4 regions of the Pseudoalteromonas sp. MMG033 genome follow, and region 4 is predicted to be linked to each of the others. Evidence: predicted binding sites of a transcription regulator. Region 4 holds the regulator's gene; each other region holds the start of a gene.

Region 1 (4,644 bases), 1.8 Mb from region 4:
TTTGCTGTTCTGATATTACAAGCTGTTTTTGATGATAAGCAAAAGTAGCGGTACCTAATGCACATAAAAATAGCACACTGGTTGTCAGAAGACGCCTTTTTTGCGTCTTATTCTGCTGTTCTAACGCTGTTTGATAATAGCTTTGAGATGACAGAATATAGTTCTTTGTCGATTGTAGGCTGATAGTACCTGGCTGGCTAAGGTACTTTATGCCATCTTGTAGCTCATGCTTACCTAAAGTGAAGTTATTTTGTTCTTCAGGTTGTGCTGAAAAGTTTTTCCACTGCTTATATTTAGCTTCAATCCCATGAAACCACTGAAGGTATTCTTTTCTGGCACTTAACCAGATGAAAAAACGTGGCCAAATTTGTTGATCAAGTGTACGTTCCTCAGCGATCGAAATTAGGCAATCGTGAGTCAATTTTACGTAAGGGGGCAGTTTATGAGCTTGATGGCGGATAACGAGTTGTTTCTCGATAAGCGCATTGACAAGTTCCAGTAACTGCGGGTTTTCTTGCTCAAGGGCAATAAAGTCAACATGTTTTGAATAGCAAGTACCATTGATATTCACGCCAATAAACAGCTCAAAAAACTGTTCAGTGAGTGGCTCAAATTGCCCTAAAATATATTCAGCTTGCCTGTAGATGACGCCTGTCAATTTATTAAGTTGATTATATTGGCTGAACGTAAGTTTTTTTGGTTGATCACTGTCAATAGCGAGTGCATGCATCTGTGCAAGCAAATATTCTACCGCAGGCAGAGCATGGGACAACTTTAATGCCTCGGTTTGAATTGTTTGAGAAAGCCCTTCTTCCAGTGTAATTCCAAGTGCGGTAGCTTGATTATTTATAATTTTAAGCCAGTCTTCGGCAGTGAGACTATGGGGTACATAGAAGTCTCTCCCCATCATATCTGTGTTATGTAAGTATTCACTTCGTATGCTGACTATTACAGATAAGGGAGTATATTCTGATAGTTTTGCTAAGCTTTGTAGCAGTCGATTATCTGGCTCAATCTCAAAAATTTCTTCGAATTGGTCAATGTACCAAACGTAGGTTGTTTTATGAGCTGTAAGATGAAGCGCGAGTTCATCCAAGAATGTTGTATTTAACTTTAGTAACTCTTCGACAAACTGCTCTAAGCTGACCGACATGGTCTTTAACACCGCTTCAAACCCTGCTTCATTGGAGCAAATAAAGTGTTTTAATAACGATGCACTGCTATCAAAATCTTTTGGTAACCCGATATGCCACTTTACATTTTCGCCTTGTTGAGCGAGTGCAGGCAATAGTCCCGCTTTAATTAAGCTTGATTTTCCGCTCCCAGAAACACCATGTACTTTGATGAGTGACGGCTTATTGTTAAATAAAGCCAACAAATCCGAGGTGAGTGTGTCGCGACCAAAAAAGTAATAAGCATCATGGGGTTCGAAGCTCCTTAAGCCTTTAAAAGTTAATGAGCCTGATTGTTGTGTGCCGTCATATTCTTCACCAAGTAATAGTTGTAGCGCCTCATTTATGTGCTCCACAGGCGATAACTGCCCGCCTAATAACTCGACGTTATGGATGAGATCTTCATCGATTTCATCATGATTGGCACGGGGATAAAAAATAATGAATGGTCCACTATGCCTGTATGTCATTGCATAAAGCGCACCTTCGATTTTGTTATTTATATGGCCAATTGCATGGACGTTACCGCTTGGTGAAACCTCACCAGTGGCGAAACAGGTGTTATTAAATGCGGTTGTTTTTTGTATGTGAGCGCGGTATGCCAGTGCGCAACTGAGCGCATACCCTAATCCAACACTGGTACTATCTTCTTGTAAGTTTACTGTTTGCTGGTTGCTAGTGACCAAATCTAATTCAATAAAGAACTGGTTTTGTTGCCTGTCCAATGGGTTGAGAGACATAAAAGCAGCTTCAGCTGCCATTTCAAAATAGTTGCGCTGTTCTTTGAATTTGTAGCCGAGTGCAAGTATTAAGTCATTGGCAAATTTTACTTTTACCTTTTGGCGATCTTTAGGTTTTATAAATCTGAATTTGGGACTATACGTGTAGCGCTTATCAGATAAAAGAATGTGCATTTTTTTTTGCTCTTATTGGTAAATCGTCTGTCTCACGATCATCACTGCTTTTAAATATTATTTTTAACCCATTGCGCAAGGCAAGTACATAAAAGTCATGCATTGTGAGTCTTGCTGTCTATTAAAACGTGTAATTAGAGTAAAAAATAACAAATACGATAAAAAAACCAATACACCAGAAAAAGGTACTGGTCTAGTGAATATTATTCACTTTTATGAAACTTTTTAGCATAACATTCTCGACTTATTCGAAAAAGTTAATATCCTATCTATAACTCTAATTTGCTTACTATGAATTTTTTAATAAATCTACTTTTTTTTAATTTTTATGGTTTGATTTGTTATTTTTTAATCAAGTTGGCGTTTTTAATTGTTGAAAGCCTGTTTTCTATTCAGGATTTGAGTCTCGAATTGTGAAGGGTAGGCGCGTCTATTGATTAACTTTGTCTTTATTTTACGCGTAACTTATCCGTTTTTATAAAAAGTCTTGAATAGATCTATCTTGAATTTAACAATTATCTTGAGTGGTAACCTTCTTGAGAGTAAGGTTAACAATCTAAACTTTTTGTAAATAGGTATGACGCTGCGATCGAGTAAATGTCGTATTGAAGGAAGTAAATATCCAGTGAAGGTTTAATAGTTAAATGCATGAAAACAGGGGTTTAAGGATAAATAAAATAAAAATATAAACATAGCTTTGCTAGGAGTTAGTATGGGATTTTTTAAAAGAAATGCAGTTTTTTTAAGTGTATTAGGTAGTTTGAGCTTGAGTGCAATTGCACAGGAGCAAAGTCACGATGGTGCTTATCTGGTACAATTTAAGAACGGACAGCTATCTCAAAGTATACTGAGCTCTTTAAAGGTGATAGGACAAAGTGGCGATAAAGTGATTGCTCAAGGTGTATTATCATCAACTCAAATCAATGAATTAAGCCATATTGAAGGCGTTACCTTTGAAGCTGATTATGGCCTTTCTTTAAGTAGTAATTCACTTGATTACTATAATGCTGCTACTAATAGCTTAGATGTATTAGCAAATAGTGAGCTTGAGCCCTATTGGTTACGCGCAACATCAATCAGTAAGCTTCCATCTGCAACGAATGATATTTCAGTGTGTGTTATCGATTCAGGCGTAGACAGTAACCACCCTGACTTACCTATTAATATTCATGGCTACCATAGCGTTTATGCTGGCTTTTGGGATCAAGATGCACTTAGTCACGGGACGCATATGGCTGGTATCATTGCGGCTCAAAGCAATGGGTTCGGTGTAAAGGGAGCACTAAGTAATGGGGTTGCTCGCCTTCAAGTTCACAAATTAATTAAAACAGCCAATGGTAAAAACTCAGCAATATGGGGTGGTAATTTAATTGAGGCCATTGAAGTTTGTGCTAACTCCGGTGCAAAAGTAATAAACATGTCTTTGAGTGGGGAGCAATTTTCTCCAATGACGATGTCAGTTATTGACAGGTTAGCTTATGACCGAGGGCTGATTTTTGTTGCTGCGGCTGGTAACCATGGGACGTCAGAGAAAAAACAGCAAGGTCGACATGATGATGTATTACATTACCCTGCCTCATATCATAATGTTTTATCAATAGGTGCGTTAGAGACAGATGGAACAATCGCCTCTTTTTCGCCAACGAATCCGAATATAGATTTTGTTGCACCGGGGAGTAAAATTATTTCCACGGCTAATCGAAGTCACTATGCGGTTCAAGAAGTTGTAATTCAGCACAGTGGATCTGTTTCTGATGTTCTGAAATATACACAAATTGATGTCGGTATTAGTAGTCAGTCAATGCAAACAACCCTACCTGAGCAGTGCGTATATACTTTGTCTGCTGGTGATGTGCAGCAGCAAATGACAGAGCGTACATTGTCTTATGAGACTCGTCAGCAGTTGAGCAATGCACAATCTAACTGTGTCTCGGCTGGTGGTAAAGTATTGATGATAAACTACCCACAGCATCCAGAGGGGCGTTTAAAAGGCATTGATTATTATACAGAGTTCCCAACGTTATTGGTACATCAGTGGCCAGCAAAGGCTGATGAGTCAAATATATCGGTTTCAATTAATAGTTACCACAGTGACTATGTGGTGGGTGCGGGCACCTCTCAAGCTACGGCAATTATCTCTGGTGGTATTGCGAGGCTTTGGTCGCAAAATCCGAGCTGGAGTAGAACGCAAGTTATTGATGCGCTTAAAGCGACCAGCCATGATTTAGGTCAAGCAGGCAAAGACAGTGTATATGGTCATGGATTGCCAAACTTTGCACGTGCGCTGACTTATTTACAATCAGGAAAGACACCAGCGTGCCCACAAAATTGGTATCACAACAAGCCTTATGATGGTGGTGAGCAGGTGACCTATCAAGGTAAGATTTATAGTGCTTATTACTGGAACAAAGGTGCAACGCCTAGTCATGCGACAAAAATGTGGCAAGTACAAGGAGAGTGTGATTCAAGTAATCAAACGCATTCAACGTCAACAGATGGTGGATTCAGTATTTTGGACTTTTCTGGTTTGGAAGATGAAGATTCTACTTATAGTTGTA
Region 2 (4,644 bases), 1.7 Mb from region 4:
CAAATTACCTCTTGCTCAGACAAGTACTGATCTGGATAAAAGGTCATAGCACGGGCATAAACCTGAACTGGAAGCTGCCATTTGTTGCCTTCAAACTGCTTACTTACTTTTGCATCTAAGTACACAACATACATGGCAACCGCGCAGCAAACAGCAAGGCCGCCTTTCCAAATTAGCGACCAAAGCGTTTGCAGTATTCGAGACTTTAAAATACCTACACGTTGCTTAAACGAGACCTTTTTTGAGTTAGGTGATTTTTTTTTCGTGGTGCGCTTTGGTTTTGATTTATTTGCAGGCGTGCGTTTTTTCTCTGACATTTACCGGAGCAATATTTACCATAATTACAATGATGCTAGAGTAACTTAGATTAACAGCCACTGAAACCAAAAAAGCAGGCTAACGCCTGCTTTTTTAACTGCTTAAGTATTAATGGTTTCGTATTGTGACAAATTCTGGGTAGGCATCTACGCCACAGTCATGCTGATCCATACCACTGAGCTCCTCCTCTTCCGTCACACGGATCCCCATAGTCGTTTTTAAAAGCGCCCATACCAAATAAGAAGTGATAAAAACAAACCCAAGAATTGACACAAGGCCAATCAACTGCGAAACGAAGTTTGCATCGCCATTTGAAAACGGCACCATCATCACACCCAGACAACCACATACGCCATGCACCGAGATGGCACCTACAGGGTCATCAATTTTAAGTTTATCCAGCGCCACAATGCTAAATACCACTAAGCTTCCACCTAACGATCCAATAATGCACGCAAGTAGTGGCGTCGGAGAAGCTGGCTCCGCGGTGATAGTGACAAGTCCGGCCAATGCGCCGTTTAAAATCATCGTCAAATCCGCTTTTTTCCACATGACTTTACACACAAGTAAAGCCGATATTGCGCCTGCGGCGGCAGCGGCATTGGTATTCAACATGATTTGACTCACTGCAATGGCATTTTCTTTATCAGCTAAAAACAACTGCGAGCCACCATTAAAGCCGAACCAACCCATCCACAAAATAAAAGTACCCAGAGTCGCTAAGGGTAAGTTAGAACCGGGAATTGGATAAATCTCCCCATGTTTACCATACTTGCCCTTTCTCGCACCCAGCAGCAAGACCCCGGCTAATGCGGCAGCGGCACCCGCACCATGAACGATTGCAGAGCCTGCAAAATCAACAAAACCCAACTCAGATAAGAATCCAGCTCCCCAACTCCAATAACCTTGGATGGGATAAATAAGCCCAGTCAGCACCACAGTAAACAATAAGAATGCCCACAACTTCATGCGCTCAGCCACGGCGCCAGAAACAATTGACATGGCTGTTGCAACAAAAACAACTTGAAAGAAAAAGTCAGACTCAAGCGCATGGTCGGCATCCGCTGACGCATCACCAATCAGCGCTCCAAAACTTGGCACAAACCCGCCTTCAGAGTTGCCAACGTACATAATGTTGTAACCAATCAACAAATACATAGTGCAGGCGATTGCGTATAGTGCAATATTTTTAGTTAAGATCTCAGTCGTATTTTTAGATCTCACTAACCCAGCCTCTAACATGGCAAACCCTGCTGCCATCCACATCACTAACACGCCAGATATGAGAAAGTAGAAAGTATTGAGTGAAAATTGTAATTCTATAATTGTGTTTTCCATCAGATTGCACCTCAGATTGCTTCTTCGTCTAATTCACCGGTGCGGATCCGCACGATTTGCTCTAGGTCATAAACAAAAATTTTGCCATCACCGATTTTTCCAGTATTTGCAGCTTGTGTTAATGTATCCACTACCCGTTGGCAGTTTTCACTGTGCGTTGCAATCTCAAGCTTAATTTTTGGTATAAAATCGACTTGGTATTCAGCTCCTCGATACAATTCTGTGTGACCACGCTGACGACCAAATCCTTTCACGTCAACGACTGTCATGCCTTCTATACCGAGTTCAGCGAGTGCTTCTCGGACTTCATCCAATTTAAAAGGCTTAATTATCGCACTTATCATTTTCATTGTTGGCCTCCAAAGGAGTGTGATTCCTGTTGATGATGGAATACACAATCCAACCTTTATGCCAAAAAGATTAGTGCTTATTTATCAGTGAGGTATGAAAAATATAGAAAGGTATTTAGCGAAAAGTGCACTTAGCTGGTGCACTCTTCAAAGATTTGATTTGATTTGGTGCAAGCTGTCACAGCGCTATTACGACCTTGGGCTTTGGCCTTATATAACGCCTTATCAGCATGTCGCATCACTTCACTCAATGTCGCAAACTCACATTTTGCAATACCAATACTCAGGGTGCAATGTAAGCGGTGGTCATCGACTTGGAAAATGTTCTCTGCAAATTTGAGACGAAAAACATCAAATTTGGCTTTTGCTTTTTGCAAATCACTTTCAGCGAGTAAAACAGCAAACTCCTCACCACCGACTCGAGATACTAAACTACCCGAGAATGACTCATTGAGTAAGTGAGCAACCTGAGTGAGTATGCTATCGCCACCTAAATGGCCATATTTATCATTTATTTCTTTAAATAAGTCTAAATCTAACAGAGCTAAGCAGCTATCTTCTAGCCCGGATTTAAGTAACCTATCCATTTGTTGGCAAAAATAACGACGATTATATAAACCCGTCAAATAATCACGATGTGCATAATCTTTAATCTCTGCAATTAGATTTAATTGCTCCATCGTTTGCATTACGCGGCAGTGGAACTCCTCGTTCATAAATGGCTTCATTAAGAAATCATTTGCGCCATATTTAATGAACTTTGCGGACAGGCCATGTGTTCCAGCACCAGATAACCCAACTATCGCCAAATCATCGCGACCACGAAAATTGCGCACTGCTTTAACCAACTCAAACCCATCCATCGTAGGCATAGCATAGTCAGTCAATAAAAGTTTAATCTCATGATCAGCCTTGAGCATAGTGAGTGCTTGCTCACCATCTTGAGCTTCGAACACAGTGAACAACTGTTTTTCTAGCATCTGTCTCATCACAGCACGGCTGATCATAGAGTCATCGGCAATCAATGCTTTACAGCCTTGATTGCGCAGCAAACGACTGACCAATTTAATGGCATATAAATAAGAATCACGATTATCTTTGATCACATAATCAACGACCCCCATTTCTAGCATCTGTTGTCGGCTGTACTCATCAATCTTAGAGGTCAAAACAACCGTAGGAACATTGTGACTCAAAGTTAACTGGACGACTTCTGCATCCATTGCATCAGGCAATGTTAAATCTACCAAGGCCAGTGTGTAGCAATTGCTCGCAAGTAACGCTTTACTTTCCTTGAGAGACCAAGCAAAGTCTATATCGACACTTAGATGTTGTGATGCCAGATGGCGTAAGATCTGTTGGACAACCTTACTATCTTCAACAATCAATACTTTTTGCATGGAAACTTTCTCTAGTGACTGCAATGAGAAATGTAGCTATACAAGTATTTAACAGACTCAAATACTTTAATACTACAGACATAAGGGTGAAATATACGCGATTTTTGTGACAAAAAAAACCTGCACCGCCCCTAAATGGTAAACAAATTGTAATGGGCAGCAAATATTGCGAGTTAGTCTCATTGACTTTGAAATCAACGTTAAAAACGATTTAAATGTAGGCGATAAGTGAAAACACGAGGAACCCCATGGCAGCAGTACCTAAAATAGTATCTAGTTTACTACTACTTTGCGTCAGCACATTCAGTGCTGCTAATAGTAATCAACAAGGCACATTAAGCTTTGATATAGATCATCAAGTCACCACAAAACACAAAGCCACAATTAATGGCTCAAGAATAAACTATACCGTTTCGACTGGCACTCAGCCTTTGTGGGATGACGAGGGGCATCCAATTGCATCTTTACACTACACTTATTACAAAAAAGACAAAGTAAAAGATAATGCAAAACGCCCGCTACTCATTTCATTCAACGGTGGTCCGGGCTCAGCTTCTGTGTGGATGCACATAGCTTATACTGGTCCTCGTGTTCTAAAAATAGACGATGAAGGATATCCACTTCAGCCTTATGGACTAAAGGATAACCCCTATTCTGTTTTAGATACCACAGACATAGTTTTTGTGAACCCAGTCAACACTGGCTATTCACGTGTCTTGCCTGATAAACAAGGCAAAATGCCGAGCAAAGACGTTCAAAAAAAGCGTTTTTTTGGTGTTAACGCCGATGTTAAATACCTCGCCGCTTGGCTAAACACCTTTATTAATCGTCATGACAGAGCGTTGTCACCTAAGTTCTTAATTGGTGAAAGCTACGGAACAACACGTGTTGCAGGGCTTGCACACGAACTGCAAAACCAGCAGTGGATGTACTTAAATGGTGTGATCCTTGTCTCGCCAACAGACATCGGTATTAAGCGTGAAGGCCCTGTGAAAGCGGCTAACAGATTACCTTATTTTGCGGCGACTGCTTGGTATCACAAAGCACTCAACAATGAGCTACAAGATAAAGACTTACTTGAAGTATTGGAAGAAGTTGAAGCCTATACCTTGAACACCTACTTACCTGCGCTTGCCAAAGGCGCAATGATCAGTGATAAAGAGAAACAAGCCGTCACTGCTCAAGTTGCCAAATATTCAGGGTTATCAGAAAAGTTTGTCGCACAGAACAATTTGGAT
Region 3 (4,644 bases), 970 kb from region 4:
GTTCAAATTAAACGTAATATGATCCCCTTGTGTAAACGGGCTTTTAACTGCTCGCTCAACCATAGCGCCATTGGGAATTCTGCCAACTGTAGGGGTGTTAATCACCACTCGACTCCCATCTAAACCTTCAGCGCCTAGGCCCCCAACGATCATACTGCCTTGTGCTATTGCATAGACGTTGCCATCGACACCTTTTAAAAATGTCTGCAATAATGTACCGCCTCTCAAACTTCCCGCACTACCAATAGATGAAACGGTGACATCAATACTTTGCCCTGGTTTTACAAATGGCGGTAAATCGGCATGTACAGCAACAGCTGCTACATTTTTAATCTTCGGTTTTAGGTTACCCGGCAGGGTGATACCAAAACTGTTTAACATCGCTTTAAAGCTCTGTTCTGTAAACCGACTTTGCTCACCGGTCCCAGGCAGACCCACCACCAAACCATAACCTATAAGTTGGTTGCTTCTCACTCCTTCAACGACACTGACGTCTTTAATTCGCTCAGCTTGTGCATTGACCGATATGATAAGGAGCAATGATAAAATTACACTTTGCAGAATACGCATGATCAACTTCCTTAAAACGGCATTAATGTGCTCATGAAGAATTTAGTTAGCCAGCCTGCACTCTGCACTTCTTGCGTCTGACCTTTTCCTGAATACTGAATGCGTGCATTAGCAATTCGATTTGATTCAACCTCATTTTCTGCGGAAACATCTTGCGGCCGCACTAACCCTTCTAAACGAATAAACTCTTCACCCGTATTTAGCGTTAGCCATTTCTCACCGCGGATCACCAAGTTGCCATTGGGTAAAACCCTCATTACATTTACTGAGATGTTACCAAACAAACTATTTGATTGATTAGCTTGTGCATCACCTTGGTAAGAAGAGTTCGCACCCATATCCAGTTGAATGGCGTCACCGCCAATATTGACAGGCGCGTTACCAAGACCTAGGAAAGGGTCCACATTGACTTCACTGTCTTTATCTAATTTAGAATTAGCCGCTTTGGAAGCTTGGGTAGACTCTCTAAGTACAACCGTAATTATATCGCCGACTCTCACTGCTTTTTTATCTGAGTACAGATCATTTGAATATGAGTTGAACAGCGAGCCCGTTGTGACAACTGGCTCTGCCTCCATTTCAGGATACATAGGTGCGTAATAAGGGTCATCTCTGACAACATCACTGTTTTCAGTAGACATACACCCACTTAAGCCTAAACCTAACGTAACTACCAATATACATTTACGCATGATCTGCCCTACCCTAATTAAAGTTGTTGGTTGATATAACTCAGCATTTCGTCAACCGACTTAATGACTTTAGAGTTCATCTCATAGACGCGCTGGGTTTCAATCAAGTTTACTAACTCTTCAGTCACGTTTACGTTCGACGTTTCAAGCGCACCTTGAACCATAGAGCCCAATCCTTCGACCCCTGGGTTACCTTGCACTGGGGCGCCACTTACAGCTGTTTCTGTATACAAGTTTTGTCCAATCGGCTCTAACCCTGATGGATTGATAAAGTCACTGATAACTAATTGGCCAATAACTGTGTTTTCTGCCTGACCATTGATACTTACTGATACTTCACCGTCTTGAGATATGGTGATGGAGTTCGCATTATCTGGTACTGTCATTTCTGGCTGTACCGGGAAACCTGCACCTGATGTAACAACACGACCGGTTTCGTCCGTGGTGAACTGTCCATTTCGAGAATACGCAATGGTGCCATCTGGCATTTGTATTTCAAAAAAACCTGGACCTTGTATCATCCAGTCCAAAGAGTTTTCAGTGCTTATCATATTGCCCTGAGAAAAGTTCTTTTGGTTAGCCACGACTTTAGAACCTGCACCAAGCATTAAACCTGAAGGTAGCTCAGTATCCTGTGATGAGCGCCCACCGGGCTGATTGATATTTTGATACAGTAAATCTTCAAAAATAGCACGGCTCTTTTTATAACCAACCGTACTGGCATTCGCCAAGTTATTTGAAATAACCGAAATATCTGTTTGCTGAGCATCAAGCCCTGTTTTACTTATCCACAATGCTGGATTCATAATCTATACCTCACTCTCTTAAACTATGCGCAGGAGCGAAGTGTGTCGCTCGTCAATTTCTTCTGCTGACTTCATTAATTTAATTTGCATCTCAAACTGTCTCTGATGGTTTATCAAATCCACCATTTCATGAACGGGGTTTACATTAGACATTTCTAAATATCCACTCATCACTTTTGCCGTTGGAGATACTTCGCAAAAACCACAATGCCCATCATCAAGCTGGTCTTCTTGTGGCCTAAATAAACCATCATTACCTTTTTCGAGCTGGTTATTATCAGCGGTAATTATTTTTAGCCGATCAACGGTTTCTAAGAAGTTTGCTGGGGCCCCCTGAGGACGAACTTGAATGGAGCCATCATCACTAAATACCACTTTATCGATAGGTAAAGGTAATATAATCGGGCCGCCTTCGCCAATTAATTGACGTCCATGACTTGTGACCAAAGCCCCGTCGCTAGTAATGTTCAAGGTACCTACTTTTGTATACGCCTCTTCACCACTGGCATCCATGACACTGATCCACGACTTCTCATCAACCGCGATATCTAAATCACGACCTGTTTCTGCAACCGCGCCGCTTAACATATTAGTACCAGGGCGCTCTTGCATGGCAAATACCCGTGTTGGTAAGCCTTCACCAAAAGCTTGCATAGAGCGAGCTTGTGCAAAGTCTGCTTTAAAGCCTGTCGTATTAGCATTTGCTAGATTGTTCGCCTTGAGCGCCACACCTCGCAAGCTTTGCTTAGCGCCTGACATGGCGATATAGAGCATTTTATCCATGAGAACGACCTAAAACTGTTCAATATATAGTGATAAAAGCAATATTAGTGCCAAGGTGAGTGTCAAAAAATAAAAAAGCCGCAAACGCGGCTTTTTACAAGAGATAAATATTATCGGATCTGAAGGATATTCTGTTGCAGTGTTGAATTCACTTCAAGTGCACGCGAGTTTGCCTGGAAGTTTCTTTGCGCACTGATCAAGTCAACTAATTCATTTGTTAAGTTTACATTCGATTGCTCTAATGCTGATGAATTAATCGTACCTAAAGTACCTGAGCCTGGTTCACCGGCAATTGGCTCACCTGAGGTTAAACTTTTCTTCCAACCTGTATTACCCGCTTCTGTCAAACCTTGTGAGTTTGAAAATCTCACCATAGCAACCTGTCCTAAGAAAGTTGAGTCTCCATTACTGTATGACGCAACAATCTTACCATCAGAGCCAATGTCAATACCTGCAAGTCGACCCGTTGTCGCACCATCTTGATCAAGTGCCTTAACTTCAAAACGACTTGCAAACTGCGTTGGTAACTTATTCGTTGTATTCGCTTCATCACGCCAGTTTAACTGAATATCTGACGGAAAAGTTGCACCGTTAGTCAATAACCCAGATACATTGGCTGCTGTTAAATTAAGTGGGTTAAAGGTTGTGCCTGTATTGGGAGTTTCTGCAGCTCCAGTATGCTCAGGAAAACCTTGCGCATTAAATCCAAATTCAGTAATGGGAGTTATCACAGCAGGTGCAACAATCTCATTACCGTTCGCGTCAAAAGGCTTTCCGCCTAACGTTGCATAGACCTGCCACTCATTTGCGTCGGTTGTTGGGTCTTCTTTACGGAAAAATAACTGTAGGGTATGTGGCTCACCCAAAGAGTCATACACTGTCGTCGACGTTGAGCTATTATAAGATGCTGTTGTATCTGGGTCGAATGCAATGGTAGGTGCCGTCGCTGTCGAATCCAAGTTAAATGATGAATAAACATTTGTTGTTGCACGCGGAGATCCTGACGCGTCAGGTATTTGCAACGGTGACGACGTACTTAAGCTCACTGATGTTGTATCACCCGTACTTGGATCAACAGGGAAACCCTGTAAAAAGTTGCCGTTCGCATCAACAATAAAGTTATCTTTGTTCAGCTTAAATGCACCTGCACGGGTGAATGTATAATCTTGGCTGCCTAAATCTTCACTTGTCGCAAAATAACCCTCACCTGTAATAGCAAGATCAAGCGAGTTTTGTGTAAAGTTTAATGAACCTTGGTGGAATTGCTGAGCAACCATGGTCGTTGATACACCATCACCATTTTTGGTTTTACCCGCACTGAACACTGACGATGCATAGACAGAAGCAAACTCCGCACGGGATTCTTTAAAACCTGTGGTATTTACGTTTGCAATGTTATTAGCTGTGGTGTCCAAATCTTTTTGGGCTGCAGCTAGTCCTGTTAAAGCAATATTAAAACTCATACTCTAATACCTCTATAAATGAAGGTTAAATCTTTTGATTAAGCTATCTCTGCAACGTCAGATAGTCTAACTGCACCAGCTTTAGTGTTAATGACAATGCCCTGAGAGCCATTTACATTAACACTATCAATATTTCTAAATGTTGCTGTTGGCAATGACTCAAACTTACCGTTTGTTTGCCCTTCAGCTTTAATTGTGTATTCACCTGGAGGGGCTGGCTCGTCATTATCAGTCAAACCATCCCATTCAAAACGTGTTGCACCTACGCTTTGCTTGCCTAATTCAATCTTTCTAACAAGCTCATTCTTATCATTGACGATACTCAAAGTA
Region 4 (4,644 bases):
TATATCAAGAGCTGGGGTTTAGCCACTTTGAATTACCCATTTTTGTTTTACATAACGGGCAACACAACTGGCAGCTCACTGCCAACGAGGCCACCTTGTATGAAAACGACACGCTGATTTTAGAAGGCAACGTAAAAGCGACGAACTTGAACGACAATGCCATGATCACAGAGATAGACGCAGATAATCTTCGACTTGAAATCAGTAATCGAATAATGCGTTCAGAGCAACCAGTGATCATTACTGGCCCGAGCTTAACCATTACCGGTAAAGGGCTAATCGCCGATCTCAATATTGAGGTCATTGAACTCATTAACCACACTGAAACGATTTATGATAAGCAATAAATTAAGTGCAACCCTACTATTTACATGTGCTATCGCACTTTTGCCACAAAGTGCCCTTGCCAACAACACGCCTGAGCAGGTGATCATCAGTTCAGGTAAGCAGCAAGCGCAATTACAAACAAATATAGGGGTTTTTGAAGAAAACGTTGAGATCATTCATGGCCAACGCAAAATATTCGCAGATCGACTCGAAGTCCACCGCAGAGAAGATTTAGGGGAAAACAAGCAGTTACTGGTTGCAACGGGATCTCCTGCAATTTTCCAAGAGCAGCAGACCGATGGCAGCCTATTAAAAGCCACGGCACAAGAGGTACGCTATGATGTTGCAAATCGCTTGCTCACAATTAAAGGCAATGCCGAAATAAGCCAAGCTGGTCAAAAGATTTCTGCCCAAGAGATCCTCTATGATATGGAAAAACAACTTATTAGCGCGCAAAAGGCAAACGAGGAAGGTAAACGAGTGAGAACTGTTTTACTCCCTGTAGATAAAGAGCAAGATGGTAACAAGGAGCCACAGTGAGCACACTAAAAGCGACAGCACTGGCTAAGAGTTATAAAGGCAGACAGGTTGTAAAAAATGTTGAACTAAGTGTTGAAGCAGGCAGCATCGTTGGTTTGCTCGGTCCAAATGGCGCAGGTAAAACCACTACTTTTTATATGATTGTTGGCCTAGTACCAAGTGACAAGGGCAGTATTCATATTGATTCACAAGACATTACTTTGCTACCGATGCACAGCCGAGCTCGGTTGGGTATTGGATATTTACCACAAGAATCTTCGATATTTAGAAAGCTAACCGTTTATGACAATTTAATGGCGATCCTTGAAACCAGAAAAGACCTCAATAAAGCCCAACGAGAAGCAGTATTAAACGATTTACTTGATGAATTTAATATTCAGCATATTCGCTCAAGTTTAGGAATGGCACTGTCTGGTGGTGAGCGTCGCCGCGTCGAAATTGCTCGCGCTTTAGCCGCAAATCCTAAATTTATTCTTTTAGATGAGCCTTTTGCTGGCGTTGATCCGATTTCAGTGTTAGATATAAAGAAAATTATTGAGCATTTAAAAAACCGTGGGATCGGCGTATTGATCACAGATCATAATGTTCGCGAAACTTTGGATGTATGTGAAAAGGCATATATTGTTTCCCATGGTGAATTAATTGCGTCAGGCACACCTGAACATGTTTTAGCGGATCAAACCGTCCGAGATGTCTACTTAGGCGAGCAATTCAGGCTATAGTTAAGAATAAGCGTAACAACGAAAAGGATTGTTAGAGATACATGAGGCAATCGCTACAGCTGCGCATGGGGCAGCAATTAACAATGACACCACAACTGCAGCAAGCAATTCGCCTGCTGCAGCTGAGCACATTAGACCTCCAGCAAGAAATTCAAGAAGCGCTGGATAGCAATCCTTTATTGGAAGTAGAAGAAAACGAACAAGAGTCTTTTGATAACAGTCTAGATAAAACCCATGAACAAGCTCAGACCACAGAGAAAGCAGAGTCTAGCGTTGATGATACTGCTGAAACACAGCTGAGTGACTACGAGCAAGACACAGATACGGCGCTCAATAAAGAAACGCTCAGCGATGAGATGGCGATGGATGTCACGTGGGATGAATATATCAGTGCTGCACCAGTCAGCTCGTCTGGCCCAATGCCTGAGGATGAAAGCGTTTATCAAGGTCAAACCACTGAAAGTCTTCAAGAATATCTGATGTGGCAACTAGAGCTCACTCCATTTAGCGCAACAGATAGACTTATTGCGCTGTCAATTGTTGAGGGCGTCGATGACTCAGGGATCCTAACCGTATCTTGTGAGGATATTGTCGATAGCTTAAATAAAGATAATGACCAAGAGCCGGTTGAATTAGATGAGGTTGAAGCCGTCTTAAAACGTATTCAATTATTTGACCCTGTTGGTATTGCGGCACGCAGTCTGCAGGAATGCTTAATTGTTCAACTAAATCAATTTGCCATAGATACACCTTGGCTCGAACAAACAAAACATGTCATTGAAGAGCACATAGACCTATTAGCAAATCGTGATTATCGTACTATCATGAAGAAAACGAAGCTCAAAGAAGGCGAGCTCAAAGAAGTGATGACGCTAATCCACAGCTTGAACCCCAAGCCAGCTGCAAGTATCGTTCAAGAAGAAGCTGATTATGTGATCCCCGATGTCTCGGTCAAAAAGATAAAAGGACGTTGGGTTGTTGAACTCAATCCTGACTCAATGCCCAAAATAAGAGTTAATGATCATTATGCTGCAATGTCACGCTCAGTTAAATCAAGCAGTGACAGCCAATTTATTCGCTCGCATTTGCAAGAGGCGAAATGGTTTATTAAAAGTTTAGAAAGCAGAAATGAAACTTTATTGAAAGTTACCAATTGCATTGTTCAACAACAACAGGCATTCTTTGAACATGGCCCTGAGGCAATGAGACCTATGGTTCTCAATGATGTTGCTGAAATGGTTGATATGCACGAGTCGACAATATCTCGGGTAACAACACAAAAATTTATGCACACGCCTCGCGGCATTTATGAATTGAAATACTTCTTCTCGAGCCATGTTAGTACCGAGAACGGTGGGGAATGCTCTTCAACAGCAATTAGAGCACTCATCAAAAAGCTAATTGCTGCAGAAAACTCAGCTAAGCCTTTAAGTGATAGCAAAATTGCAGATGTATTAGCTGACCAAGGTATTAAGGTGGCAAGACGTACTATTGCCAAATACCGAGAGTCTTTGGCTATTCCACCGTCTAATCAGCGTAAAAGCTTGATTTAGGCGTAACAAAAGAAGGAAAAATGCTTATGCAACTAAATTTAACTGGTCGCCATGTAGAAATTACCGATTCATTAAGAGACTACGTAACAAGTAAGTTTGCGAAGCTAGAAAGGCATTTTGATCACATCAACAACGTTCATGTAATCCTAGATGTCGAGAAACTCATTCAAAAAGCCGAAGCCACATTACATGTAAATGGCGGCGAGCTATTCGCTTCAACAGAACACAAAGACATGTATGCAGCTATCGATGGTTTAATCGATAAGCTAGATAGGCAAGTCATTAAACATAAAGAGAAGCTAACTCGACATTAACCATGAAACTTAGCACACTGATCCCTGAGGACTGCAGCAAGGCTGCGGTCCTTTTTAATAGTAAAAAAAGAATACTCCAATACATCAGTGAATTGGCACAAGAAAAAATTCCAAATGCCAATCAGCATGATATTCTCGAGGCACTGTTAAATCGCGAAAAGCTAGGCAGTACAGGTATTGGAAAAGGTATCGCTATTCCACACGGGCGATTGGCGGGATTAGATAATATCATTGCCATCTTGCTTGTAAATCAACAGCCTATTCCATTTGATGCTGTTGACGACCGCAATGTAGATATTTTTGTTGCGCTCATCGTACCAGAAGGTGAAAATAAGCAACATTTAGAGACCTTAGCTAGTATCGCTGGTAAACTAAATGATAAGCATTTTTGCAAGAGACTTAGACAAGCAAGTAACGATCATGAGCTTTACCAAGTCCTTGTTGAGTTTGATAAATAATAGGAACAAATCGTGGAGCTCATAATTATCAGTGGCCGCTCTGGCTCAGGTAAATCCGTCGCATTAAGAGTATTGGAAGACTTAGGCTATTACTGCGCTGATAATATCCCTGTAAACTTACTACCTGCTTTAGTACGCAGTGTTTCAGACAGCTATAATAAAATTGCTGTCAGCATTGATGTGAGAAACTTACCAAAAGAACAGCAGGAGTTTCATGATATTTTAGAGTACTTGCCAGGCTTTGCTAAACCAAAAGTATTTTACCTTGATTGCGATGACCAAACACTAATCAAACGTTTTTCAGAAACACGGCGATTGCATCCGCTGTCACTCAATGACTTACCGCTAGACTTGGCAATAAAACAAGAAAGAACTTTATTAGATGTCTTGATACGTCGTGCTGATATCACCATAGATACAACCGACTTGAGTGTCCACCAATTGGCTGAAAGCGTTCGAGAGAAAATCTTAGGCCAAAAAGATAAACAACTCATCATCACATTTGAATCATTTGGCTTTAAACATGGTATTCCTAAAGAAGCAGATTACGTATTTGACGCGCGGTTTTTACCAAACCCGCACTGGGAACCTGAATTAAAACCTCTAACAGGCTTAGACCAACCGGTTATCGATTACTTATCGAGTCACAGCATAGTACAAAAGTTTGTGTGGCAGATACAAACCTTTATGCAAACTTGGCTGCCACACTTGGAGCGTAATAATCGCAGCT

The links. Region 4 encodes sigma-54, which starts transcription at its own class of promoters, with help from an activator protein. Its sites were predicted from a motif close to GTTGGCACGNNNNTNGNNT; they were not measured.
Region 1: AC2CZC_RS11940 (S8 family peptidase) is a predicted target of sigma-54. The motif match lies at 2,507-2,525, and genes of this name have one in related genera.
Region 2: AC2CZC_RS11485 (P-II family nitrogen regulator) is a predicted target of sigma-54. The motif match lies at 2,054-2,072, and genes of this name have one in related genera.
Region 3: AC2CZC_RS21490 (flagellar basal body rod protein FlgF) is a predicted target of sigma-54. The motif match lies at 2,888-2,906, and genes of this name have one in related genera.

What each region holds. Positions count from the first base shown of each region.
Region 1 covers NZ_CM170070.1:2,724,107-2,728,750, forward strand. The annotation lists gene AC2CZC_RS11935 (ATP-binding protein) at 1-2,086, opposite strand, end outside; gene AC2CZC_RS11940 (S8 family peptidase) at 2,799-4,644, shown strand, end outside.
Region 2 covers NZ_CM170070.1:2,631,522-2,636,165, reverse strand. The annotation lists gene mrcB (penicillin-binding protein 1B) at 1-317, opposite strand, end outside; gene AC2CZC_RS11490 (ammonium transporter) at 427-1,656, opposite strand; gene AC2CZC_RS11485 (P-II family nitrogen regulator) at 1,668-2,006, opposite strand; gene AC2CZC_RS11480 (GGDEF domain-containing response regulator) at 2,138-3,406, opposite strand; gene AC2CZC_RS11475 (S10 family peptidase) at 3,655-4,644, shown strand, end outside.
Region 3 covers NZ_CM170070.1:4,950,019-4,954,662, forward strand. The annotation lists gene AC2CZC_RS21475 (flagellar basal body P-ring protein FlgI) at 1-570, opposite strand, end outside; gene flgH (flagellar basal body L-ring protein FlgH) at 582-1,262, opposite strand; gene flgG (flagellar basal-body rod protein FlgG) at 1,280-2,068, opposite strand; gene AC2CZC_RS21490 (flagellar basal body rod protein FlgF) at 2,087-2,851, opposite strand; gene flgE (flagellar hook protein FlgE) at 2,962-4,314, opposite strand; gene AC2CZC_RS21500 (flagellar hook assembly protein FlgD) at 4,353-4,644, opposite strand, start outside.
Region 4 covers NZ_CM170070.1:957,540-962,183, forward strand. The annotation lists gene lptC (LPS export ABC transporter periplasmic protein LptC) at 1-347, shown strand, start outside; gene lptA (lipopolysaccharide transport periplasmic protein LptA) at 337-867, shown strand; gene lptB (LPS export ABC transporter ATP-binding protein) at 864-1,589, shown strand; gene AC2CZC_RS04535 (RNA polymerase factor sigma-54) at 1,631-3,142, shown strand; gene hpf (ribosome hibernation promoting factor) at 3,169-3,456, shown strand; gene ptsN (PTS IIA-like nitrogen regulatory protein PtsN) at 3,459-3,914, shown strand; gene rapZ (RNase adapter RapZ) at 3,927-4,644, shown strand, end outside.